One region of the Paraburkholderia sp. 22099 genome, then DNA from elsewhere that is predicted to be linked to it. Evidence: riboswitches for the same ligand, from Rfam matches in the RefSeq annotation. Region 1 holds a riboswitch; the other holds the start of a gene.

Region 1 (7,788 bases):
CGTCCGGTCTGTCGCAATCGGCCACAAGCCGGTCGCGACCATTTAGCCTGGATATCATCGATCATGATTGCTGCCGCGTTTTCGCGCGTCGCCGACCGCCTGCTCGTCGCGGACCCGGGACTCGTGCGTCTCCATACCGCGCTGCGTGTCGCGCTCGCCTGCCTGCTCGCCGGCATGGCCAGCATCGCGTGGACGGTCTTCCATCATCAACCGATCACCCTTGCCGCGCCCGGCGTCCTGTTCGCGATGGTCGCGCCGCTGTTCGTGCGCGATGCAAGGCGGTCCGCATGGTTCGGCTCGCTCTTCTATCTGTATTTGTGCGCCTGCGTGTGCTTCGCCGCGGCGAGCGAGCTGAGTCCTTATCCGCTCGCCGGAGATGCCGGCTTTCTCGTCGTGATGTTCGCCGGCATGCTCTGCCAGGCCTGTGGTCCGCGTGCGCTCGGTTGCGCGCTGCTCGGCGTGGTGTGCTTTTATCTTGGGTTGTATCTGCACCCTTCGCGGCTGCACCTCGTGCAATCGCTGTTGCTCTCCGCTTTCGGCCCGTTGATGGTCGCGCTGGTCGGCCGCGCGATCGTGCCGACGCGACCCGCCGCCAGTTTCCGGCTTGCGATTCATACGGTGACGCTGCGCGCATCGCGCGTGCTGCATGCGCCGGATGCGGCACGACTCTCGGTGTTGAACGAAGCCGCGCTCGCGCTCGAAGAACAACTGGCGTTGCTGAACCCACCCGATGCCGACACGATTCGCGAGCGCATCGTCGAAGTGGAAGTCGCGGCGGGACAGCATGCGTTGGTGTCGGTGTCTGCGTATGGCCGCGGGCAAGCGAATGCGGACGTGCTGCGTCACGCGATTGAGCGGCTCGACGAGATCGCGCATCGTCGAGCGCGGCGGCGCTTCGAGTCTGCGTCCGGCGACGCTCCGGTCTCAGCCGTGCAACGATTCGCGGACCTGCGCGCCAGGCTCTGCTGGTTGCCCGCCACCCGCGCCACGACAGCCGCGTTTCTCGCGATGCTGATCGGCCACTCGCTGTCTCCCGAGCGCTGGTTCTGGGCGGTCATCACGACGTTCGTGGTATTTCTCGGCACACGCTCACGCGCGGACACGATTTATCGCGGTGCGCAGCGACTGGCGGGAACGCTGGCCGGCGCGCTCGCCAGCGTGTTGCTCGTCGCGCCGCTGCACGATTCGCCGATGCTGCTCGTGGCCGCCATGGTGCTCTGCGTGTTCGGCTGGGCTTATTACATCCTGAGCGCGTATGTGCCGGGCGTGTTCTTCATTACCGTGCTCGTCGGACTGGTGTATGGCGAGTTGGGCTTCGCGATGGGGCCGTTGGTCGAATTGCGGATCGAGGAAGTGCTGGTGGGTTGTCTCGTGTCGTTCGCGGTGGCGGTCCTGATGATGCCGCTCGCGGCGAGCCGTCATGTGGAGATGAGGCTTGCGGCTGTGCTGGGTGCGTTGCGCGAGGTCGTGCGGCTGGGCGGGTCCGCTGCGCTGGCGGCGGATGCGGCTGTCGCCATGCGCAAGCTCGATCGCGGTTGGCATGAGTTGCGAATCGCGCTGAAGCCGCTGCAAATGCAGCGCGTGGTGGCGTGGAATTCTGGTGTCGAGTTGGCCACCGGATCGCTGCTGTGCTGTTTGCATTGGGCGCGGGTGTTGAGTGATTCTGCTCGGCGCGGGGTGTCGGGTGAAGTGGCGCTCAATGCCGCGAATGTGCGCGCGGCGCATGTGGAATCGATCGTGGCGCGGCTTGATTCGTTGATCGCGCGTTATAGCGGTGCGGCTACTGGTTCTGTGGACGGCGGGTTGGATGAGCGCGTGTCGGTATTGCCGGTTTTCGATTTGGAGGCGGCGGCTCAGGCGCCAGTGCTTGCGCAACTCGATGGCGCCGTTGCGCAATTGTTTGAGCGGCTGACCCAGCCGGTCGGGGAAAGGCGCGGGGTGTTCGATTGGGTGTTACGGGTTGGGGCGCGTAGGGCGTACGCTGTGGCGTCGAACAGCCCTCGAAGCCCTGGCGACTAGTTCAGCGAAGCTGCGAGGACGGTGGTAACCAGTTGGCCCACACAGGCAATAAAAAGCCCGCACGAGGCGGGCTACAGGCATACGTCAACCGGGGCGACGGAGCCCACACTTTTCACCAACAGAAAACCATCAAACGGACTTCACCGCCGCCCGCCCCGCGCCTACCCGCGTCAATCCGCTGTGCTCCACCAGCGCGCCGAACAGCAGTCCGATCGTCGTCCACATGATCACCTGCATGCCGATCGCCGCGACGCGGAACTTCCACAGCAGCACGGCCGGGAAAGCCGCCGGCACTTCGTTGATCGTCGGCATCGACAATTGCACGGCAGCGATGATCGCGACGAACACCACGCCGCCCACGATCGAGCCATTCCACGCGCCCAGTTTCATTACCGCGCGACGCCGCACCTTCAGCGAAAACACCATCGCGGTCAGCGAGATCGCGATCATCAGGAAGAACAAGCCGGTGCGCGTTCCGATCGTGTCGGGGTCGCCCACCGCCGGCGGATTCGCGGGGTACTTGATGTTCGGGACGATCACCAGCGCGATGAACGCGCCGAGCGCAAGCCATGCCGACAACGCACGCGCGCTCAATGCGCCCACCCGTCCATAGGCGTAGGCGAATACGAGCGCGAACAATCCGCCGAACGCCGCGCCATACGTGACCACGCCGGTCAACAGCCCCAGGCCCGCCTGCGTATCGCGGCTAACGAGGTCTTCGTGTTCATGCGCCTCGCCGCCCTCGGCCGCGGCCGCGGCCTTTTCCTCGAAGGAAATCGCCTGATCGACCTGCGGCTCGCCCGCGAGCCGGGCGAAGCCGAACGTGAGCAGTCCCGCGGCGATGCCTGCGAGCATCCCGCGCAATAACAACTTACCAACCATGTCGAACTCCGTTAGTGGCAGGGAAAGCCGAGCAGATGGCGACCGTCGTGCACGAACTCATGCACGTACATGCCGGGCACCAGCGACGTGGCGCCCTGTTCCGCCCCAACGAAGTAAAGCGCGAGCAACAGCAGCAGGCCGCCGAACACGACCCAAGGCAACAACTCGCGCAGCGGAATCGGCGTGGGTTGAGCGGCGGGCGGGTTCGCGGGATCGAAAACAGCTTCGGTCATGATGGACATCTCCTGGGGGTAGCGCGCCCCGATAGTCGATTGCAAAGGAAGGCTGCGAAGCTCAGGTCTGGCTTTCGGCTCGTGATGCCGATTACAGTGGCGCGACCGCGCCGGGCTCTCACCGGCTTCCGCACTTCGCAGTGCCGCTATTCTACGCGCTAAACTCCGGCACTCGGTAGCGCAACGCGTCCATGCGGGCGTTCCGCCTTGGCGTACCTCTATGGAAGTCATCGAATGGACACAAGGCTGTTACTGGTCAGCCACGCATCGACCCCCGCCATGCGCGCGGGCCGCTTTCCCGCCGACGATCCGCTCGACGCTCGCGGCCTCGCCGAAGCCCAGGCCGCACGCCAGCGCCTGGCGATTGCCGACGCCGCCGCAGTCTTCGTCAGCCCCGCAGTTCGCGCGCGCGATACGGCGCTGGCGTTGGGCCTCGCCGCAACGGTCCACACAGCATTGGCGGAGATCGACTACGGCGGTTGGCAGGGACGCCGCCTCGCCGATCTCGCGAATGAAGCGCCGCAGCACCTCGCTGCCTGGCTGCGCGATCCCGACTTCGCGGCGCACGGCGGCGAGTCGTTCAGTCAACTCGTGAAGCGCCTGGGAGAATGGCTCGATGCGCTGGACGGCGCGATCAGCGAAGGAACGACCGGTACAACAAGCGCCCCGCGTCAAAACCCGCGCAACGTGGTCGCCATTACGCACGCTCCGGTGATTCGCGCGGCGCTCGTTCACGCACTCGGAGCATCGCCCGCCGTATTTCCACGCATCGAAATCGCCCCGCTGTCGGCGGTCGAATTACGGCGTTCATCGCGCGGCTGGACATGGTGGCCCGCGTCGCACTGACAACACCAGCGCGACGCCCGCCGTCGGATTTGAAATCCACGCATATCGGCCCGCTTGCCGCTCATTGACCCGACACCACCAGGCGCAGCCTCGCTGAACCCGCCGGCGCCAGCGTGATTTCGGTCCGCTTACCCGGCGCGCCCAAATAAAAGTGCTGACGTCCCGGCGAATTCTGATCGTGGGTCGCTTCGGGCAGACACGACGCGATATCCGCCGCGACGGCCTGCAGCGCGTCCGCGCTCGACCCGGCGTCATGATGCGGCGTCCACGTGCATTGGTAGCTGCCGCCGCTCGCGGAGCATTGCGCATCGTCGCCGTAAGGTTGCGCGACGCCCTTGCCGTCGTCGGGCGTCAACGAGGCCAGGCCGCCTGGCGCAGCCGCCACGATGCGTTTGAGCGATGCGCACGGACTGGGCGCATCGTCGGCACTCGCGCTGCCGGGCAGCACGGCGCCTAGCGACGCAGCGGCAAACGTGGCGGCGAGGAAACGGGCGGGGTTCATGTCGGCGCGCTCCCTGAAAGCGGTCGAGAGGCTGACAGCACTGTCCGTACCCGTGGCGCTCGGACCGAGGCACGCGAGGGTTGGGCACGCATCTTGCGCGCCCGCCGTACCGGCCCACCAAATGCCGCCACTCAATCGACGTGAATCGCCAAGCCATGTCAACGAAACCTGTCACCGACACGCCGGCCCGCCTTTCATCAGGGATCGAAGGGGTCGACAACATCCTGGGTGGCGGCTTCACGCCCCGCCGCATGTATCTCATCGAGGGCGCGCCCGGCACAGGTAAAACTACCCTAGCCTTGCAGTTTTTACTCAAGGGTGTCGACGAAGGGCAAGCCGGCCTCTACATCACGCTCTCCGAGACCCGTTCCGAACTGATCTCGGTGGCGGACAGCCACGGCTGGGATCTCAGCCGCTTCTCGATTCTCGAATTGCTCTCCGACGAGGGCCTCGACCCGCAATACGAGCAGTCCGTGCTGCACCCGGCCGAAGTCGAACTCGGCGAGACCGTGCGCAACGTCATTCAACAGGTCAATGATGTCAAGCCCACCCGCATCGTGCTCGACAGTCTCTCGGAACTGCGTCTGCTGTCGCAGAACCCGCTGCGCTACCGGCGGCAGATTCTCGCGCTCAAGCGCTTTTTCGCGACCCGCGAATGCACGGTGCTGCTGCTCGACGACAACACCTCCGACACCGGCGACGTGCAGTTGCACAGCATCGCGCACGGCGTGATCAGCCTCGACAACATCGTGCACGACTACGGCGGCAACCGGCGGCGGCTGCGCATCGCCAAGATGCGCGGCATCAAGTTCCGCGAGGGGTATCACGACTTCACGCTCGACACCGGCGGCATTCGTGTGTATCCGCGCCTCGTCGCTGCGGAACATCACGCGGAATTCGACCCGAACCCGCTCAGCACGGGCACGCCGGGCCTCGACGCGCTGCTGGGCGGCGGCCTGATCCCCGGCACCAATGCGCTGATGATCGGACCGTCCGGCGTGGGCAAGACCACCACCGTCGTGTCGTGCCTGCTGAGGGCGCTCGAACGCGGCCAGCGCTGCGTCTACTACGTATTCGACGAAACGCTCACCACGCTGATGATCCGCTGCGCGGCGCTCGGCATGGATCTGGCGCCGCACGTCGAAAGCGGCCTGCTCACGCTGCGCCAGATCGATCCGGCGGAAATCTCGCCCGGCGAATTCGCGACCGACGTGCGCCAGTCGGTCGAAAACAAGGGCGCCCGGTATGTCGCGATCGACAGCCTGAACGCCTATCTCCAGGCGATGCCCGGCGAGCGCTACCTGCTGCTGCAAATGCATGAGCTGCTCGGCTACCTGAACCAGCAGGGCATCATCACGATGCTGGTGCTGGGTCAGCACGGCATCATCGGCGAAATTCAGAGCGATATCGACATCAGCTATCTCAGCGACGTGGTCGTGCTGTTCCGCTACTTCGAGCATCACGGCGAAGTGTTGACGGCGGTCACCGCCGTCAAGAGCCGCGCCAATGAACACGAGCGCTCGATCCGCCAGTTCCGGCTCGCGCACGGCGGCGTGGAAGTCGGCGAAGCGCTGCGCGACTTCGAGGGCGTGCTCTCCGGCCTGCCGGCGTACCGTGGCACCACGGCCCTGCTCGGCGCGCGGGATCACCTCATCGACACGTCCGGGCAGTGAGGTCATGGAGCAGCGCGTTCTCATCCTGGCGCCGTTCGGCCGCGACGCCGAGGTGATCGCCGAAGTCCTGCATAAAGACGAGCGCGCCTGCGTCGTCTGCCGCGATGCCGACGCGCTGACCGAAGCGCTGGACGCCGGCGCGGGCAGCGCGTTGATTGCCGAGGAAGCACTCGCGGACGGCCACGCCTCGCATCTGTTCGGTTGGCTCGCACGGCAGCCGGCATGGTCCGACTTGCCCTTCATCCTGCTCGCCGCGAATCGCGTCGGGCATCGCTCCGCTCGCGGACTCGAAGTGCTCGAGCGGCTCGGCAACGTGGTGGTGCTCGAACGTCCGCTGAATTCGGAAACGCTGCGGCGCGCGGTCGCGTCCTCGCTGCGGGCGCGCGCACGGCAATACGAGTCGCGCCGGCATCTGGCCGAACGCATGGAAGCGCAAGAGGCGCTGGTGCATCTGAACGATTCGCTGGAAAGCCGCATCGCCGAGCGCACCCACGAGCTCGCCTCCGCCAACAACCGGCTGATGACGGAGATACACGAGCGCGCCAAGGTGCAGGCGGTGCTGGTCCAATCGCAGAAGATGGAAGCGCTCGGGCAACTCACCGGCGGCATCGCGCACGACTTCAATAATCTGCTGAACGTCATCATGGTCAACGCGGAGTTGATCGGGCGGGTCGCCAACGACGAGCGCATTCGCGCGATGGCCGCCACCGTCAGGCGCGCGACCGAACGCGGCGCGAAGCTGACGGGCCAGTTGCTCGCCTTCTCGCGCAACAGCAACCTCGATCTGAAAGCGGTGGACGTGGTGGCCTTGCTGCAAGGCATGCGCGACATCATTACCGTCTCGCTCGGTTCCGGCATCCACTACGCCACCGAGTTCCACGGCGACGAGATGTGGACCCAGGCCGACGCGAATCAGCTCGAACTGGCGATCCTCAATCTCGCGATCAACGCGCGCGATGCGATGCCGGGCGGCGGCCAGCTCAGCATTCGCGTGAAGGAACGCGCGGCGCCCGATCCGACACTCGGGGAAGGCCGTTACGTGGTGGTCGAAGTGGTCGATACCGGTTTGGGCATTCCCGCCGACGTCGTCTCGCGCGTGTTCGATCCGTTCTTCACCACCAAGCCGATCGGCAAGGGCACCGGACTCGGCTTGAGCCAGGTTTACGGCATCGCGAGACAGGCCGGCGGCACCGCGCGTCTCTTCAGCGAGGAAGGCGTCGGCACGACCGTGGAAGTGTGGCTGCCGCTGCGCGAACGCGTGGACTCGCGAGCCGAAGCGACAGCCGATGCGGAAGCGAACGCTGTCGGCGAAAAACGCGTGCTGGTGGTCGAGGACGACGGCGAGGTCCGCGCGATGCTGGTCGAGTCGCTGCGAATGCTCGGCTATACCGTGACCGAAGCCGCGGACGGACCCGCCGGCCTGAACCGCTTGCAGGACGACAAGCCCGACTTGCTGATGGTCGACTTCGCGATGCCGGGCATGAACGGCATCGACGTGATCGCCGCTGCGCGCAAGATGCACGAGGATCTGCCGGTGATCCTCGCAACCGGCTATGCGGACGTGGATATCTCCGGCCTGGCCGTGAAGCGCTGCACGATCCTGCGCAAGCCCTTCCAACTCGACGACCTGGCG
Region 2 (7,788 bases), on a different contig from region 1:
GCACCCGCACCCGACACCGCCACCACCACACTGCGCGGATGAATCACCAGTTCGTCATCACGTCCGCTCCACGCTCGCGGCGTCACGCGAATCGCGAGACGCGCCGATGCCGAGCGCGGCAACTGCGCATCGTCGAGCCACGGCGCTTCGCCTTCGATCCGCGTGCTCTCGCCGGCCAGCAGATCGGACACAAAGCGTTTGCCTTGGCCGAGATCGGCGAGCGCATAGCCTTCGGGCGGATTGAGCACGCAGGTGCCGAAGCGCAATTCGCCGCTCGTCGTGATCGCCGGCGACACGGCCAACGCGGCGGCAATCACGCGCGCCATCACGTTGACGCCGGCGAGACCGCCGAGCAAGGGCACGACCGCGCTGCCGTCCTCCGCGACGGCCAGCACCGGCGGCTCCGCGCCCTTGTTCGCGAGCAACGGCGCGACGCAACGAATCACGATGCCCGCCGCGCACAACGCGACGATCGGCGTGCCGCGCGCATACAACTCGCGCAGATGCGCGCCGAGTTCGCTGTACGAGACATCGGCCGCGACGCGTCCCTGCAACCCATGCACCTGGCTATCCGCGTACAAAGCTTGAATGCGCCGCGCGGTCGTCAACGCGCCCGCGCCGAGAATCACGATCGCGGGTGGCGTCATCCTTGCCATTTTTCCCCCGGCACGACGAGCAGCGAGAAATACGGCGACGCCATCGGATCGACTTCCGCGAGCGGCACGATGCGCTGATTGCCCATCGTCGCACGCTCGACGTAAAGCGCGCGCCGCGCGAGACCGAGTTCGCCCAGCACGCGCCGCACCTTGTCGAAATTGCGGCCGAGTTTCATCACGACGGCGGCGTCGGCATCGGCGAGACGGCGGCGCAATTCGTCCTCGGGCAGCACGCCCGAGAGCACGGAGAGGCTCTGGTTGCGATAGACGAGCGGCGCGCCGAGCACGGCGGCGCCGCCGAGCATCGAGCACACGCCGGGCACGACTTCGCTCTCGTAGCGCGCCGCGAGCCGGTCGTGCAAATACATATAGGAGCCGTAGAAAAACGGATCGCCCTCGCAAATCACGGCCACGTCGCGGCCCGCGTCGAGATGACCGGCGACGATCTCCGCCGCCGTGTCGTAGAAGTCGGCGATGATCGCTTCATACGAGAGCGGCGGTTCGAGCGCTTCGGTGGTGACCGGATACACGAGCGGCAGATGCTGCTGCGCGTCGTGCAAATGCGCTTCGATGATGCTGAACGCGTTGCCTTTCTTACCCTTCGCGACGAAATACGCGACCACGGGCGCCGCTTTCAGCAGACGCAGCGCCTTCAGCGTGATGAGTTCAGGGTCGCCGGGGCCGACGCCGAGTCCGAACAAACGTCCTTGCACGGTCATTTATTCGACCTCCGTCGCGAGCGCGTTCACGGCGGCGGCGGCCATCGCGCTGCCGCCGCGTCTGCCGTGCACCACCACGTAGGGCACGCCGCGGCTGTCGTCCGCGAGCAGCGCCTTCGATTCGGCCGCGCCGACGAAGCCCACCGGAAAACCGAGAATCAGCGCGGGCTTCGGCGCGCCGGCATCGAGCATGTCGAGCAAATGAAAGAGCGCGGTCGGCGCATTGCCGATCACGACGACGCTGCCCGCGAGTCGCGGACGCCACAATTCGAGCGCGGCGGCCGAGCGCGTGTTGCCGAGTTCGCGAGCGAGCGCCGGTACGTCGTCGTGGGTGAGCGTGCAGATCACTTCGTTGTTCGCGGGCAGCCGCGCGCGCGTGATGCCTTGCGCGACCATGCCGGCATCGCAGAGAATCGGCGCGCCTTGCGCGAGCGCCGTGCGGCCCGCGGTGCCCGCGCCTGCGGAAAATTGCAGGGCGTCGACGATATCCACCATGCCGCACGCGTGAATCACGCGCACCGCGAGTTTTTCCAGGTCCGCGGGGATGCGCGATAAATCGGCTTCCGCGCGGATCGTCGCGAAGGATTGGCGATAGATCTCCTGACCGTCGCGAATGTAATCAAGCATCTATGGGCTCCGGGCCAGGTGGTCGAGCAGGTCGGCGGCCTGGTCGATCGTCAGTTGGCGCGCGACGCACTGGCCGAAATCCGAGTGGCCGTCGTCGCGTCGATAAAGGTCGTAAGTGCCGGGCGACACAGCCAGCAGTGTGTACGGCGCACGATGCGCGGCGGCGCACGAGCGCGGGCAGCCGCTCAGATGGACCTCGACGTTCTCGGGCAAGCGCGCGGCGAGCCGCAGTGCGTCGGCCTTGGTGTCGGCGAGGCTTTTCGCGCAGCCTGGCGAGCCCGCGCAGGCGATCAGACGCGTGATGGCTTGCGTGGCATCGCAGGCGAGGCCCAGCGTGTTCAGTGCGGTCAGCACGGCTGGCACGGCGTGCGCCGCGATGTCGGTCAGCAGCACGCTTTGCCACGGCGTGACGTGCAGCGTGCCGTTGCCTTGCTGTCGTGCGAGCGCGGCGAGGGCATGCAGGGTGGCGGCGTCGAGGCGGCCTAGCGGCGGCTGGCCGCCTACGTGCCAGGTCTCCGTCGTGCGTTGGGCGTGCGCGCCGAGACGACGCGCGGCATCGGCCGGTGTCGCGCGATGCCAGGACGCGAGCGACGCGTCGCGTGACAGCGGGAAATCGACATACGTTTGCGCGCGCTGCAATACGGCGTCGACGGAACGCGCGGCGAGCAGGTGACGCATGCGCGTGGCGTCGGCGGCGGCGAGGTCGAGAAACGAGTGCAGCAGCGCGCGGACAAGCGCAGGGACTTGCGATGACGACACGGCGGCTAATGCGCCTGCGTCGTCCACGCGACGAGCTTGTGTCGAGTCATCGCAACCGGCAGCCGGGTTTTGCGGTAACGCCACCGCTGGCGGGCAACCCGCAAGACCGAACACGAACCGCACACCGTCACGAACTTGCGACGCCGCGAGCCACACGTCATGCGGATGATCGAGCCTCGCCAGGCGCTCGCCGCCATCCACCAGCAGCGCGAATTTCGGCGACAACGCCGCGAAGCGCGCTTCGCCTTGCAGCAGCGCCAGCAGTTCGGCGCACAGCGGCCTCGTGTCGAACAAGGCGAAGGGATCGCGCCCGGCGGCGGGGCTGATCATCACGTTGCGCACGTCGTCGGCGGCCGCCGCGCGGAGCGAGTTGGAAGCCGGCGCGGCGCGCTTCGCCATCGCATCCGAACCAGCCGCCGCGTCGGGCGCCGCTCCATCGGGCCCAAGCCCCGCCGCCACCAACGCCGCGCTCAACGCCGCTGCCTCGCCGCCACGCACGCCGCGCACCTGCAGGTTCGCGCGATTGGTCAACTCGATCACGCCGGCCGCATGCCGCGCGCTCGCCTCGGCAATCGCCTCGGCCTGCGCGGCGCTCAACTCGCCGCCAGGCAGCTTGATCCGGCAGATGCCGCCGTCGCGCGCGGCGACGATGCGCAGCAGCCCCGGACACGCCGAGGGCCGTGGCGCTGGGGCCGCGTCGGGCAAAACGGTGGAGGGCGAAACTTGATTCAAGACGGACACCGGGTTTAGCGTCGCGCGAAAGCCCGAGCAAGCCGTGAGGCGGGCATTGCTGCGGCATCGGTACACCCCGCCCGATGCAGGCTGGCACGAACAGTCTCGCCGGCAGGTCTCCTGGCTGGCAGGTCATGGTCCGCCGCTGCCTTCCCGGTGAAACCAGTGGCGCGGAGCGCAAACGGACTCGCTGCATACAGTTGCGGGGGCAGCCACAGTGGCACTGTGTTCCCTCTTCGGCCCCGAAGGGCACCGGCGGCTGTATTATGCCTTTTTTCGGACAGCACAACGAGGCTGGACGCTTTGACCGGCGTGGCACAGCGCATGATTTGAAGACACAGAATGAGGATGGATGCATGCCTGCGTGGCTGACGGTGGTGGGCATGGGCGATGACGGCTTCGCCGGTTTGGGACGGCCCGCGCGGCGTGCGTTGCTGGAGGCGTCGGTGATTTACGGCGGCGAGCGTCATCTGGCGATGCTGCCCGCGCGCCTCGCCGCGCGCCGCGCGGCATGGCCGCGGCCGTTCGATCTCGCGCCGTTGCTGGCCGAGCGCGGCGCTTCCGTATGCGTGCTGGCGAGCGGCGATCCGATGCTGTTCGGCGTCGGCGCGACGCTCGCGCGGCAGTTGCCGGCCGGCGAGTTGCGGGTGCTGCCCGCGCCGTCGTCGCTGTCGCTGGCGGCGGCGCGGCTCGGCTGGCCGTTGCAGGAGGTCGCGACCGTGTCGCTGGTGGGGCGGCCGCTGCCCGCGCTGAACGCGCATTTGCACGACGGCGCGCGCGTCTTCGTGTTGAGCGCCGATGGGCGCACGCCCGCGGCGTTGGCCGAACTGCTGAATGCGCGCGGCTTCGGCGCGACCCGCATGATCGTGCTGGAACATCTGGGCGGCGAGCTGGAACGTCGCATCGACGGCCGCGCCGATCAGTGGTCCGCTCCCGATGTCGCCGCGTTGAATCTGATCGCGCTCGAATGCCGCGCGACCGAAGGCGCGCCGCGTCTGCCGCTGACCTGCGGCTTACCCGACGACGCTTTCCGCCACGACGGCCAGTTGACCAAGCGCGACGTGCGCGCGATCACATTGGCGCGCCTCGCGCCGACGCCCGGCGAATTGCTGTGGGACGTGGGCGCGGGCAGCGGCTCGATCGGCATCGAATGGATGCGCGCGCATCCGACCTGCCGCGCGATCGCGATTGAAGGGCACGCGGAGCGGCAGCGTTTCATCGAGCACAATCGCGATGCGCTGGGCGTGCCGGGTCTGCAACTCGTGGCCGGGCGCGCACCCGAAGCGCTGCAAGGGCTGCCGGCGCCGGACGCCGTGTTCATCGGCGGCGGCGCGACGGCGGCGGGCGTGCTGGAGACGTGCTGGGCGCGTCTGCGCGACGGCGGCCGGCTGGTCGCCAACGCGGTCACCTTGCAAGGCGAGGCGGCGCTCGCGGCCTGGCGCGAGCAACATGGCGGCACGCTCACACGCATCGCGCTGGCCGACGCGCAACCGCTCGGCGGCTTCGATACGTGGCGCCAGGCGTTGCCGATCACGTTGCTGGACGTGACGAAGGCCGCGCGTGAAACCGATACGGCCGCCATCGCGACGTCATCCGAATCACGGCGACAACCGTAATGCGCGAAGAAACGCCCGAACAACCCGCGCCGCTGCGTAGCGGCTATACGACCGGCAGTTGCGCCACCGCGACGTCGCTCGCGGCGGCGCGTCTGCTGCTCGCGGGCGTCGTCAGCGAGGTTGCGGAAATCGTCTTGCCGAAAGGCCAGCATGTGCCGATGCCGCTGGTGTACTGCCGCTTCATCGCTGACGGCGCGGGCGGCGCGGAAGCGGGCACCGTGAAAGATGCCGGCGACGATCCCGACGTGACGCACGGCGCGATTGTGTTCGCCCGCGTGCGGCTACTGACCGAACCGGGTGTGATTTTTCGCGCGGGGCCCGGCGTCGGCACGGTGACGCGCGCGGGACTGACGCTGCCGGTCGGCGAGCCCGCGATCAACCCGGTGCCGCGCAAGATGATGACCGACCATCTCACCGACCTCGCCGCCGAGCACGGCTACGCAGGCGGTTTCGAGGTGACGATCGGCGTCGAAGACGGCGAGGCGCTCGCGCTCAAGACGATGAACCCGCGCCTGGGCATACTCGGCGGCCTGTCGATTCTCGGCACTACCGGCATCGTGCGGCCGTTCTCGTGCTCGGCCTATATCGCGTCGATCCATCAGGGCATCGACGTCGCGCGCGCGAACGGCTACACGCATCTCGCCGCCTGCACCGGCAACGCGAGCGAGGACGCGATGCGCGCGCATTACGGCCTGCCGGATATCGCGCTGATCGAGATGGGCGACTTCGTCGGCGCGGTGCTCAAGCATATGAAGCGCGCGCCGGTCGAGCGGTTGAGCGTATGCGGCGGCTTCGGCAAGCTCAGCAAACTCGCGGCGGGGCATCTCGATCTGCATAGCCGCAATTCGAGCATCGATCTGGAACGGCTCGCCGTTTGGGCCGCCGAAGACGGCGCCGACGACGCGTTGCAGGCGGCGATTCGCGCGGCCAATACGAGCCAGCAGGCGGTCGCATTGGCGCGGGCGCAAAACGTGCCGCTCGGCGACATCGTCTGCCGGCATGCGCTTGAAGTGGCGCGCGCTATCGTGCCGCCGCAGGTCAACGTCGAAATGTTCGCGATCGACCGCCAGGGCAATCTGATCGGAGCCGCGCAATGACGCGTGTCCTGCTGCTCGGCGGCACCGGCGACGCGTTGCGGATTGCGCGGCAACTCGGCCGTGAGCACGTGTACAGTCTCGCGGGTCTCGGCAAGGTGCCCGACGATCTCGCGTGTACGGTGCGCGTGGGCGGCTTCGGCGGCAGCGAAGGGATGGCGCGCTATATCGAGGCGCAACGCATCGCGCTCGTGATCGACGCGACGCATCCCTACGCCGCGCAAATCAGCGCGAACGCCGTCACGGCGAGCCGCGCGGCGCGCGTGCCGTGCTGGGCGCTGCGCCGCGAGGGCTGGCAGCCGCAAGCCGGCGACGATTGGCGCAGGGTCGGCGATTGGGCCGAGCTTACGGCGGCGCTTGCTGCGTTCGAGCGTCCGCTATTTACATTGGGACGCGAACCGCTCGCGCATCTCGACGACATTCCGGCGCATCAGTTCTGGACCGTGCGCTGTCTCGATCCGCACGAAGGCAATGCGCGGGCGCGAATTCTGGCGACGCGCGGACCCTTCACGCTCGAAGGCGAGCGCGCGTTGTTCGCCGCCGAAGCGTTCGACGTGGTGGTCAGCAAGAACAGCGGCGGCGGCGCGACCGAAGCGAAGCTCGAAGCGGCGCGCGAACGCGGTGTGCCCGTTGTCATGCTGCGCCGCCCGCCGTTGCCCGCCGTGGATCGTGAATTCGAACGCGTGGCCGATCTGCTCGAAGCGTTGCGAATCGCAGTTTGAACCGCGCATGCATCGCATGCCGCAATGAATCATGGAGTGTTGAATGACGGTGTTTTTTATCGGCGCGGGCCCCGGCGATCCCGAACTGATCACGGTGAAAGGACAGCGCCTCGTGCGCACGTGCCCGGTGATTCTGTATGCGGGCTCGCTCGTGCCGGCCGCGGTGCTTGAGGGCCATGCCGCGCGGCAAGTGGTCAACACCGCCGAGCTCGACCTCGATCAGATCGTCGCCTTGCTCAAGGACGCACACGGCCAGGGCCACGACGTGGCGCGCGTGCATTCCGGCGACCCGTCCCTGTACGGCGCGATCGGCGAGCAGATCCGCAGATTGCGCGAGTTGAACATTCCCTACGAGATCGTGCCGGGCGTGACCGCCACGGCCGCGTGCGCAGCGGCGCTCGGTTGCGAACTCACGCTGCCCGATATTTCGCAGACGCTGATCCTCACGCGCTATGCGAGCAAAACCACCATGCCGGAAGGCGAGCAACTCGCCGACCTCGCGAAACACCGCGCGACGATGGCGATTCACCTGGGCGTGCGGCATCTCGCGCGCATCGTCGATGAATTGCGTCCGCACTACGGCGGCGCTTGTCCGATCGCGGTGATCTACCGCGCGAGCTGGCCCGATGAGGAAAAAATCACCGGCACGCTCGACGATATTCTCGGCAAGGTGCAGTCGGCGAATATCGAGCGGACCGCGCTGATTCTGGTGGGCCAGGTGCTCGCCGCCGAAGGCTTCGCGGAGTCGACGCTGTACGCGAAAAACTGACCGGCCACCGGATGCGCGGCGGCGTCAGTCCTCGATCGGCGCCAAGGCTTCGTTCGGCATCTTGCGGTCCGCGCCGAGGTGAATCGCCGGCACC

What was found. A riboswitch is a leader RNA that binds a small molecule or an ion and turns the genes downstream of it on or off. The one in region 1 is predicted to bind cobalamin.
Region 2: linked by a shared signal. The riboswitch ahead of cobG (precorrin-3B synthase) and the one ahead of ACTJLC_RS13555 (CbtB domain-containing protein) in region 1 are both predicted to bind cobalamin.

What each region holds. Positions count from the first base shown of each region.
Region 1 is NZ_JBQEPU010000012.1:19,479-27,266, forward strand. It holds gene ACTJLC_RS13545 (FUSC family protein) at 64-2,019, shown strand; gene ACTJLC_RS13550 (CbtA family protein) at 2,149-2,901, opposite strand; gene ACTJLC_RS13555 (CbtB domain-containing protein) at 2,913-3,134, opposite strand; adenosylcobalamin (AdoCbl) riboswitch at 3,154-3,292, opposite strand; gene ACTJLC_RS13560 (histidine phosphatase family protein) at 3,369-3,980, shown strand; gene ACTJLC_RS13565 (hypothetical protein) at 4,042-4,482, opposite strand; gene ACTJLC_RS13570 (ATPase domain-containing protein) at 4,638-6,155, shown strand; gene ACTJLC_RS13575 (ATP-binding protein) at 6,160-7,788, shown strand, end outside.
Region 2 is NZ_JBQEPU010000010.1:108,265-116,052, forward strand. It holds gene cobJ (precorrin-3B C(17)-methyltransferase) at 1-647, opposite strand, end outside; gene ACTJLC_RS12190 (precorrin-2 C(20)-methyltransferase) at 644-1,375, opposite strand; gene ACTJLC_RS12195 (precorrin-8X methylmutase) at 1,376-2,002, opposite strand; gene cobG (precorrin-3B synthase) at 2,003-3,502, opposite strand; cobalamin riboswitch at 3,587-3,765, opposite strand; gene ACTJLC_RS12205 (bifunctional cobalt-precorrin-7 (C(5))-methyltransferase/cobalt-precorrin-6B (C(15))-methyltransferase) at 3,850-5,109, shown strand; gene ACTJLC_RS12210 (cobalt-precorrin-5B (C(1))-methyltransferase) at 5,109-6,206, shown strand; gene ACTJLC_RS12215 (cobalt-precorrin-6A reductase) at 6,203-6,925, shown strand; gene cobM (precorrin-4 C(11)-methyltransferase) at 6,969-7,694, shown strand; gene ACTJLC_RS12225 (MDR family MFS transporter) at 7,719-7,788, opposite strand, start outside.